DNA from 3 places in the Streptomyces sp. NPDC025618 genome. Region 3 is predicted to be linked to each of the others. Evidence: riboswitches for the same ligand, from Rfam matches in the RefSeq annotation. Region 3 holds a riboswitch; each other region holds the start of a gene.
The links. Region 3 has a riboswitch for cyclic di-AMP ahead of ACZ4A5_RS05460 (M23 family metallopeptidase). Riboswitches for the same ligand answer to the same signal wherever they lie in the genome.
Positions count from the first base shown of each region.

Region 1: it holds a riboswitch for cyclic di-AMP, as region 3 does, so the genes downstream of both, ACZ4A5_RS13785 (transglycosylase family protein) here and ACZ4A5_RS05460 (M23 family metallopeptidase) in region 3, are expected to answer to the same signal.
Region 2: it holds a riboswitch for cyclic di-AMP, as region 3 does, so the genes downstream of both, ACZ4A5_RS07180 (C40 family peptidase) here and ACZ4A5_RS05460 (M23 family metallopeptidase) in region 3, are expected to answer to the same signal.

Region 1 covers NZ_JBVHLW010000012.1:38,931-42,197, reverse strand. The annotation lists gene ACZ4A5_RS13790 (LysM peptidoglycan-binding domain-containing protein) at 1-689, shown strand, start outside; cyclic di-AMP (ydaO/yuaA leader) riboswitch at 950-1,131, shown strand; gene ACZ4A5_RS13785 (transglycosylase family protein) at 1,135-1,878, shown strand; gene eno (phosphopyruvate hydratase) at 2,335-3,267, shown strand, end outside.
Region 2 covers NZ_JBVHLW010000005.1:36,807-40,073, forward strand. The annotation lists gene ACZ4A5_RS07175 (S1 family peptidase) at 1-1,014, shown strand, start outside; gene ACZ4A5_RS07180 (C40 family peptidase) at 1,105-1,578, opposite strand; cyclic di-AMP (ydaO/yuaA leader) riboswitch at 1,582-1,734, opposite strand; gene ACZ4A5_RS07185 (carboxylate-amine ligase) at 2,090-3,172, shown strand; gene ACZ4A5_RS07190 (hypothetical protein) at 3,203-3,267, opposite strand, start outside.
Region 3 covers NZ_JBVHLW010000003.1:320,928-324,194, reverse strand. The annotation lists gene ACZ4A5_RS05465 (MFS transporter) at 1-462, opposite strand, end outside; gene ACZ4A5_RS05460 (M23 family metallopeptidase) at 514-1,800, opposite strand; cyclic di-AMP (ydaO/yuaA leader) riboswitch at 1,812-1,946, opposite strand; gene ACZ4A5_RS05455 (DEAD/DEAH box helicase) at 3,197-3,267, opposite strand, start outside.

The DNA of each region.
Region 1 (3,267 bases), on a different contig from region 3:
CGCCCGGCAGCACCAAGGCGCCGACGAACGACGCACCCGCGCCTCGTGCACCGGAGCGCACTCCCTCCGCACCCGCGACGGGCGGCTCCGCGCCGTCGGACTCCACCGCTTCCCCGGCTGCCCCGGCCTCACCGTCCGCAAACCCGGACGCGAAGCCTTCCTCCGGGACCCCTTCGCCCTCCGCGAGCGACAAGGGCGGCAAGCCCGAGAGCGGCAAGCACCGCAAGGACCCGGGCAGCCCGACGACGGGACCGACGGCCGGGCCCACGGGCGACCCCACCGAAATCCCCACGTCGGGCGCGCCGTCCACGCCGAAGCCGGCCGACCCGTCCACCGGCACGCCGGGATCCGCGGACTCCGCGTCCCCGCACGCGCCGTCCACCGGCGGCCCGGCGGAAGGCTCCGGTCCGGACTCCGGTCCGGCTTCCGGTTCGGGCCCGGGCAAGCACCGTGCCGAGCCGCCGCGTTCGGACGACGAGGGCCGCGCCTCGCGCGGCGGGGACGACGCCCGTACGGACAGGCCGGCCGCCGGGGATTACACGGTGCGGCCGGGTGACAACCTGTCAGTCATCGCGGAGGCCCACTCCGTTCACGGTGGATGGCAAACGCTGTACCAGCGGAACGAGAAAGTTGTCGGTTCCGATCCCGATTTGATACTTCCTGGTCAGCGGCTTGAGGTCGGCAAATAGACCGATAGTTCGGGGGGAATGTCCGTTCCAGTCGAAAGTGAGACATGGGTCTCGTTGAACTTCCGCGGAACGGCCCCCTCCAAAACTTGACACACCCGCTCCCACCTGCGGAAATGTCAGGTTTCTATGGGTAACAAGAGGCAACTGTGGCTGGAAAGAGGGGTTTGAACCCGTCGGCCCGGAGTGCTTACCGTCATGACCGCTCGCCAAAGCGAGCACCACGGTCGCCACGCCGAATCCTGCCGGCGACCGGCGGAGTCGTCGCGCAAGCGCCGTAGGCAGGAGCGGGGGAACCAAGGTAGGCGCCGGAACGAATCCACCGGTCGGTGACCGGAGGGTCCGGGACGGCTTGGGGTGAAGCCGAGTGTGCTCGCACACGAGGCCGGGCGAACTCACAGCCCGAACCCGACAGCTCACCTCGTAGGCGTCGGTGAGGAAACGACTCATGTCCAAGGGCAAGCACCGTCGTCCGTCCAAGGCCGTCCGCATCGTCACGCTCGCCGGTGTCACCGGCGCCGCGGTCGCGGCCCCGCTGATGATCGCGACCTCCGCGAACGCCGCCTCCGTCTCCACCTGGGACAAGGTCGCCCAGTGCGAGTCCGGCGGTAACTGGTCCATCAACACCGGCAACGGCTACTACGGCGGCCTGCAGTTCTCGCAGTCCTCCTGGAACGCCGCCGGCGGCCAGAGCTACGCCGACCGAGCCGACCACGCCAGCAAGTCCCAGCAGATCGCCGTCGCCGAGAAGCTCCTCGCCATGCAGGGCCCGGGCGCCTGGGGCTGCGCCGTGTCCGGCATGACCCCCGGTGGCTCGGGTGCCGGCGCGGACACCTCCGGCTCGGAGAAGGCCGACCGCGGCACCTCCACGAAGTCGCACGCCGACCGCAGCGAGCGCCAGGCCGCGCCGAAGAAGACCACCCCGAAGCACGCCGCTCCGCAGGCGCAGAGCTCCGACGAGGACGAGTCCGAGGCCGCCCCGGCCCCGAAGCAGACCGCGCCGAAGCACGCCGCCCCGAAGCCCGTGCAGAAGGGTGACGGCGAGTACGAGGTCAAGGAAGGCGACACCCTCGGCAAGATCGCCGACGCCAACAAGGTCAAGGGCGGCTGGGAGAAGCTCTACGACCTGAACAAGGACGTCGTCGCCAACGCCGATCTGATCTTCCCGGGCCAGCAGCTGCATCTCAGCTGATCCGGTGGGTGCGGCGGTTCTCACCGCCGCACCCGATCGCTCACCGCGACACCGCCCCGCTCCGCCGCGAACCCCGAGCCGCGTTGGAGCGGGGCTTCGCCGTTCGCTCCCGGGGCTGGGGGCAAGCCCCCAGCCCCCTGCAACACGGCTTCGCCGCGTTGTCCTCAAGCGCCGGACGGGCCGAATGGCGCACTCAGATCAGCCAGAACCAGCCCGTCCGGCGCTTGAGGACGCGGCCGCAGGCCGCTCCCGCCGCAGGCGGCAACGGACCGCACCCAGAAGACCAGAAGCGAGCCGCAGGCTTCACCGTTCAGCGAAACATTGCCGCCATTCGCCCCGCGATCACCGCGTTTGTGCCATTTTTCGGCGCATGAGGCGTCCCGACGGCAGAGCGACCCCCCGCCGCCCGTTAGGCTCGTGCTCGCAGAACTCCAGACACACACGAAGGAGACCCTCGTGCCGTCCATCGACGTCGTCGTAGCTCGCGAGATCCTCGACTCGCGAGGCAACCCCACGGTCGAGGTCGAGGTCGGCCTCGACGACGGCTCCACGGGCCGTGCCGCCGTGCCGTCCGGTGCCTCGACCGGTGCCTTCGAGGCCATCGAGCTCCGTGACGGTGACAAGAACCGTTACCTCGGCAAGGGCGTCGAGAAGGCCGTGCTGGCCGTCATCGAGCAGATCGGCCCGGAGCTCGTCGGCTATGACGCCACCGAGCAGCGCCTGATCGACCAGGCGATGTTCGACCTGGACGCCACCGACAACAAGGGCTCGCTCGGCGCCAACGCCATCCTCGGCGTCTCCCTCGCCGTCGCGCACGCCGCGTCCGAGGCATCCGACCTGCCGCTCTTCCGCTACCTGGGCGGCCCGAACGCGCACCTGCTGCCCGTTCCGATGATGAACATCCTCAACGGTGGGTCGCACGCCGACTCCAACGTGGACATCCAGGAGTTCATGATCGCCCCGATCGGCGCGGAGTCCTTCTCCGAGGCCCTGCGCTGGGGCGCCGAGGTCTACCACACCCTCAAGGCCGTGCTGAAGGCCAAGGGCCTGTCCACCGGCCTCGGCGACGAGGGCGGCTTCGCCCCGAACCTGGGCTCCAACCGCGAGGCCCTCGACCTCATCCTCGAGGCCGTCAAGCAGGCCGGTTACACCCCCGGCCAGGACATCGCGCTCGCGCTGGACGTCGCCGCCTCCGAGTTCTACAAGGACGGCTCGTACCACTTCGAGGGCAAGTCCCGCTCGGCCTCCGAGATGACGGACTACTACGCCGAGCTCGTCGCCGCGTACCCGCTGGTCTCCATCGAGGACCCGCTGTTCGAGGACGACTGGGACGGCTGGAAGACCCTCACCGAGCGCCTCGGCGACAAGGTGCAGATCGTCGGCGACGAC
Region 2 (3,267 bases), on a different contig from region 3:
CTCGCGACCGCCGCGCTCGCCCTGCCCGCCGCCCACGCCATGTCCGCACCGGCGCCCGGCACCGTCTCCGCCGAGCAGGCCACGGGCCTCGCCCAGCGGATCGCGGCCGAGCTCCCGGCGGACACCGCGGGCTCGTACTACGACGCCACCACCCACCGGCTCGTCGTCGACGTGCTCGACGCGGCGACCGCGGCGAAGGTACGGGCCGCGGGCGCCGAGGCCCGGCAGGTCCGGCACTCGGCGGCCGAACTCGCCTCGGCCAGAGGCACCCTCAAGGCCCAGGCGTCCATCCCGGGCACCGCCTGGTCGGTCGACCCCAGGACCAACAAGGTCGTCGTCACCGCGGACAGCACGGTGCGCGGGGAGCGGCTGAGCAGGCTCGGCAAGGTCGTCGCGAGCCTGGGTGACAAGGCCACGCTCAGAAGGACGGCGGGCACCTTCCGGCCGCTCATCGCCGGCGGCGACGCCATCTGGGGCAGCGGCGTGCGCTGTTCGCTCGGCTTCAACGTCAGCAAGGACGGGCAGCCGTACTTCCTGACGGCGGGGCACTGCGGCAACGCCTCGGCCGAGTGGTCCGACTCGCAGGGCGGCGCCCAGGCCGGCACCACGGAGAGCTCGTCCTTCCCCGGCCACGACTACGCCCTGGTGCGCTACACCGGCTCCTCCGACCACACCAGCGCGGTCGACCTCTACAACGGCAGCCAGCAGAACATCAGCCGGGCCGGTGAGGCGACGGTCGGCGAGCAGGTGCAGCGCAGCGGCAGCACCAGCGGCCTGCACAGCGGCCAGGTCACCGGCCTCAACGCCACCGTCAACTACCAGGAGGGCCAGGTCGACGGCCTGATCGACACCAGTGTGTGCGCCGAGCCGGGCGACAGCGGCGGCGCGCTCTTCGACAACGACACGGCACTGGGCCTCACCTCGGGCGGCAGCGGGGACTGCTCCTCCGGTGGCGAGACCTTCTTCCAGCCGGTACCCGCGGCCCTGCAGGCGTTCGGGGCGCAACTGCCCTGATCGCGCCACGCGGCCGCACCACCCGGTACCGGCACACGGCCCCCGCGCGCCTCTCAGCGCCGGGGGCCGTCTTTCCGGTGGTCCGCCGGGTCAGTTGACGCGGCCGTACCAGACGCTGTTGCTCCAGATCTTCTCCAGCCGGACCGAAGCGCCGGGCTTGGGCGAGTGCCAGATCTTGTTGTCACCGGCGTAGATGCCCACGTGGTAGACGTTGCTGCCGGAGTGGAAGAAGACCAGGTCGCCGGTCTGGCGGGAGCCGGCGGAGAGGTGCCGGGTCCTGTTGTACTGGTCCTGCGCGGTGCGCGGCAGGTTCTTGCCGACCTTCTTGAACGAGTAGAGCGTCAGGCCCGAGCAGTCGAAGCGGTTGGGGCCCGCGGCGCCGTACTGGTAGGGCGAGCCCTTCTTGGAGGCGGCGACCTTCAGCGCGGCCTGACCCGGTGTCGCCGCCTGGGCGTTCGCCGCCACTCCGGGCAGCAGCATCGAGGCGGTGACGGTGGCGGCGGTGAGGACGGTCGCGGCGCCGGCCTTGGACACGAGCGTGGATATGCCGGGGAACGCAGACATGTCAAACCCTTCGTCATCCGCCTGCGAAAGATGACCTGTCGGGTTCGGGCTGTCGAAGTTGCCCGGCCACATCCGTGGCTTCACCCCAAGGACCACCGCCATCGTGGTCCGCCGTACCTGGGTCTCCCGCTCCTGCCGATCCAGTCGGTCTGCTCCGCACCCGGAACGGCGGCAGGACTCGGCGTCCGCCCGGGGTGCCCGTCTCGGTGACGGGATCTTGTGTTCGAGTGACGATCCTGCATCACGAAGTCCCGGAAACCGGAGCCGGAACGGCTTTCTGTGAACTTCTTCACTTCGCGGCATTCACGGAACCGGGGCGCTTTTCCGGCGCGCGAAAATCATTCAACTCCTTTGCGTTCTTGGGAGTTGAGGTAATCCGGAGACTGAAATCCGGTCACCCGGTGCCGTCCCGCCGCCGGTACGCGCAGGAGGGCGGACGTCTTTGCGTCAGAAACACGCGACCGCGGGGAGCGCGCGGTTCGCCTCGACAGCGCGAGGGTAGCCCTACGGCATGCTCACCCTAGGGATCGAGGAGGAGTATCTTCTGCTCGACCCGGCCACCGCACTGCCCGTTCCGAAGGCGGAGCAGGTCTGCGCAGCGGTGGACCTGGAGCCGGTCGTGCACGAGCGGGAGATTCAGGCGGAGTTGTTGCAGGCCCAGGTGGAAGTGGCCACTCCGGTCTGCACCGACCTCGCGGAGGCGAGCGGCCATCTGCTGCGGCTGCGCCACGCCGTGAGCTCCGCCGCCAAGCGGAACGGCTGCCGGATCGCGGCGTCCGGCACGTCACCCCGCGCGGGCCTGGTGCCCGTACCCGTCACCCGGCACCCGCGCTATCTGGCGATGCGCAGCCGGGCGGCCCAACTGGTCGACGAGCAGCTGGTCAACGGGATGCACGTGCACGTCGCCATCCCCGACCGGGAGATGGGCGTCGCCGTCCTCAACCGCGTCCGCCCCTGGCTGCCGGTGCTGGTGGCCATGGCGGCCAACTCACCGATGTGGCACGGTCACGACACCGGCTTCGCCAGCTGGCGCACCGTGGTCTACAGCCGCTGGCCCGTCAGCGGGCCGCCCCCGCACTTCGCCGACCTCGCCGACTACGAGGAGCGTATCCAGGCGCTCTTCGTCGCCGGGGCGATCACCGACCGGGGGCAGCTGTACTGGCAGGCCAGGCTGTCCGACCGCTATCCCACGATCGAGGTGCGCTGCCTGGACGTCCAGCTGCGCGTCGACGACGCCGTGATGCTCGCCGGGATCGTGCGCGGCATGGTGGCGACCGCCATCCGCGACGAGAAGAGCGGCCGCCGGTCGGCGCACTGCACGCCGGAGCTGCTCAGCGCCGCGAACTGGCACGCCGCCCGGCACGGCCTGGAGGGCGTCCTCGTCGACCCCGAGGGGAAGCGGCGCGGTGCCGAGGATGTCGTCCACGCCCTGCTCGGGCACATCGGGCAGGCGCTGGAGGAGTCCGGCGACCTCCACCAGGTGAGCTCGCTGGTGCACCGGCTGCTGCTGCGGGGCACCCCGGCGGACCGGCAGCGCCGGGTGCTGGCGGCGGACGGCATCAAGGCCCTCACCGATCTCATCACCGAACCGTGACCGGCGGCCATGGGCCGGCCCGTGGCCGCGTCAGTAGTGCGGGTCGCCCTCGATCCGCCCGCCCAGGGCCCGGGCCGTGGCCGGCAGGTGGCGGA
Region 3 (3,267 bases):
GTCGACCCGGCCGCGGTAGGCCGCGGGGATCAGCTCGTCGATGGCGGAATTGATGGCCGCGTACTCGCCTCCGATGCCGAATCCGGTCAGGAAGCGGAAGGCGAAAAACCACCAGGAGGAGAACGACAGGGCGGTCAGCGCCGTCGCCGCCAGATAGACGGCGAGGGTGACGATGAACAGCTTCTTGCGGCCGAACCGGTCGGTGAGGCGGCCGAAGAAGAGCGCGCCGGAGCACGCCCCCGCCACATAGAGGGCCGCGGCCAGGCCCGTGATCTCGCCCGAGGTGACCGGCAGGCCGCTGCCCCGCTCGGAGAGGCGGCCGGCGATGTTGCCGACGACCGTGACCTCCAGGCCGTCCAGGATCCAGACCGTGCCGAGGCCGATCACCACCATCCAGTGCCAGCGGGACCAGGGGAGGCGGTCCAGACGGGCCGGTACGGAGGTGGTGATCGCGGCTGTCACGGCATCCGGGTGCCCCTGTCCGTGCCAGATATGCGTGACGGCTGCCGCGGGCTACGGCTCCAGGCCACGCTCGCGCAGCCAGGGCAGCGGGTCGACCGGGGCTCCGCCGTCCGGGCGGATCTCCAGGTGGAGGTGCGGGCCGGTGACATTGCCGGTGGCGCCCACGCGGCCGATCACGTCGCCGCTGTTCACCTTGCCCGAGGTGACCACCATCGACGACAGGTGGCAGAACCACACCTCCGTACCGTCGTCCAGCTTCAGCACGATGCGGTAGCCGTACGCGCCCGCCCACCCGGCGTGGGTGATCGTGCCGCTGCCGATCGCCTTGACGGGCGTGCCGGTCGGGGCGGCGAAGTCCTCGCCGGTGTGGTTCGCGGACCACATGTTGCCCGCCTGGCCGAAGCCGGCGGTCAGGGTGTACGAGCCGACGGGGAGGGTGTACGCGCCCGGGCTGTGCGCCGCGGGCGTGCGTGGCCCGGTGTCGGTGGGGTCGGCGGCGTCCGCCGGGGCCACCGGGTGGGCCTCGGCACGCGCCGCCTCGGCCTGCTCGGCCTCGGCCGCCTTCGCCGCCCTGTCCGCCTCGGCCGCTTCCGCCGCCTTCTTGGCCGCCGCCTCGGCCGCCTCGCGCTGCGCCGCCTCGCGCGTCCGGTCGTCGGCGGAGGTCTGCTGGTGCTCGGCCTGCTGGAGGATGCGGGCACGCAGGGCCTCGCCCGCGTTCGTGGTGCCCTGGGCCGCTTCCTCGGTGCTCAGGCCGGCCTGGGTGAGCGGCTGTTCGGCACCGGGCGCGGCGGGCGCGGCCTGCTCCTCGTGTGTCTGACCGCCGCCGAGGAGGGAGCCGGCCAGGTCGGGTACCGATATCGGTGCCGCCGGGCGGTCCTGCGCGCTCGCCATGCCGCCCGCGCCGACGGCCGCGATGACACCGACGCCGAGGACGGCGCCGCTGCGGGCCATCGTGCCGCCGCGCTGCTTGGCGACGCGGTGCCGGCCGCCGCTCCCGCCACGGGCCGGTACGGGGGCGGGGTGCGCGGCCTCGCCGACGGCCGGCTCCGGCGCCGTCGGCTCAGGCACCGCCCAGTGCGGGACGGTCGGCTGGGGCGCTGCCGGTCGCTGTGCGGCCGGCTGAGGGGGCATCGGCTGAGGCGCCACCGGCTGAGGATCAGTGGTGAAGCCCCGCGCGGGAGGCGCGATCGCCGGGGTGCCGCTTTCCATGGCCGCCGTCTGCGGCGAGGGCGTCGCCATATGGGCGGTCATATACGCGGGCACGATCGGAAGTTCGGGTGCGTAGTGCTCGTTCGACCCGTGCAGAGTGGGGTCGAGGGCAGGCTCGTTGGACGCCACGGGGGCGCACTCCTTTCCTTCCTTCTCGCCTACCGGGTTAGCTGTCGGGTTCGGAGCAGGAAGGTCTCCTACGAGCCGGGTGCGGCCCGATTCACCCCAGGGCGGGTGGTTCCCCGGTTCCCAGATGCTGCTGGTGTATCAGGTCTTGCTGTGCCCGCGGGATTCGGCGAAGGCGCACGGCGCCGCCTCTTGCGGCGGTGATGAGGACCGCACGTCGTTATCGAACGTTAATAGACAGACCGCGTGGTTTCCAAGCCGAAAGGCTGAATCGACCGGCTCCTTGGTCAGGACTTGGCGAGGAGGCCGACTTCTTAATGTGGTCCTTATTCCGACGGAATGCGGAACGATCAAGATCCACTACTGGGTGTGCGGGGGGATTTCGGTGCTGCGGGCCTCTCGGCGTGGCGGTCGATGGCGCCGTCCGCCCGCCGGACGCCCGCCGTACGGGCAGGCGGCTGTGTCGGGGCGGGCGTACCGGAAACGTCGTCGCCCTGGCGGGGACGTCCGTCGCCGGTCGGGTCGGGTCGCGAGCAGGGTCTTGTCGCCCGTGGTGCGGCTGCCCGCGCGTGCGTGGGGGCGCTGCCTCAGCCCCTCGATGTGCGGGTCGGTTGGCCTGCGGCGCTTTTCCCCAGCCCCGCCCCTTCCCGAAACTGGGGCGCTGCCCCAGACCCCGATCTGCGGGCCGGTTCGCCGCCTGCGGCGGGAGCGGCCTGCGGCCGCGTCCTCAAGCGCCGGACGGGCTGGAAAGAAACGCGTACCCGGGCCGGAACGAGCCCCGGACGAGCTGAAAAGAAAAGACGGGCGCGCCCGGCACGGCGACGATCACCCCGGACAGGCTGAAAAGACGGACGTGCCCGGAACGGCAACGAGCACTCCCATGCAGGCTGGGCGAACTGACGCGCCCGGACCAGCAACGAGCACTCCCATGCAGGACTGGGCGACAGCGAGCACCCCGGACGCGCTGAAAGGGAAGACCGGCCCACCCCCACAACCCGATGCCGCTCTCCGGCGGGAGGGGGTGGGGCTGGAGGGTGGGGTTCTGGAACGCGGTGCGAATCCGGGGCACTCAATGCGCCTGACCCGCACCGCACCGCGTTCCAGGTCCCAGCCCGGAAGACCCACCCCCGGCACCCACCACAACCCAAGCCCGGCCGGCGCTTGAGGCCGCCCGCCGCAGGCGCAGCGGACCCGCACCTAGCCAACGGCGAGCCCGCAGGGCGCTCCCGCCGCAGGCGGCAACGAAACCCGCACAAGGCAACGGCGAACCCGCAGGGCGCTCCCGCCGCAGGCGCAGACAACCCGCACCCGGCAACGGCGAGCCCGCAGGCCACCCGAACCGCAAGGCGCGAGCAACCCGCAGAACCCACACGGCAACCCCGAGCCCCCCGGCTACCGGTCAGACCTTCGGCGCCCGCCGAGAGCCCCCGCCCCCACCGCCACGGCGAACCGCGTTGCCCGGCCGCGTGC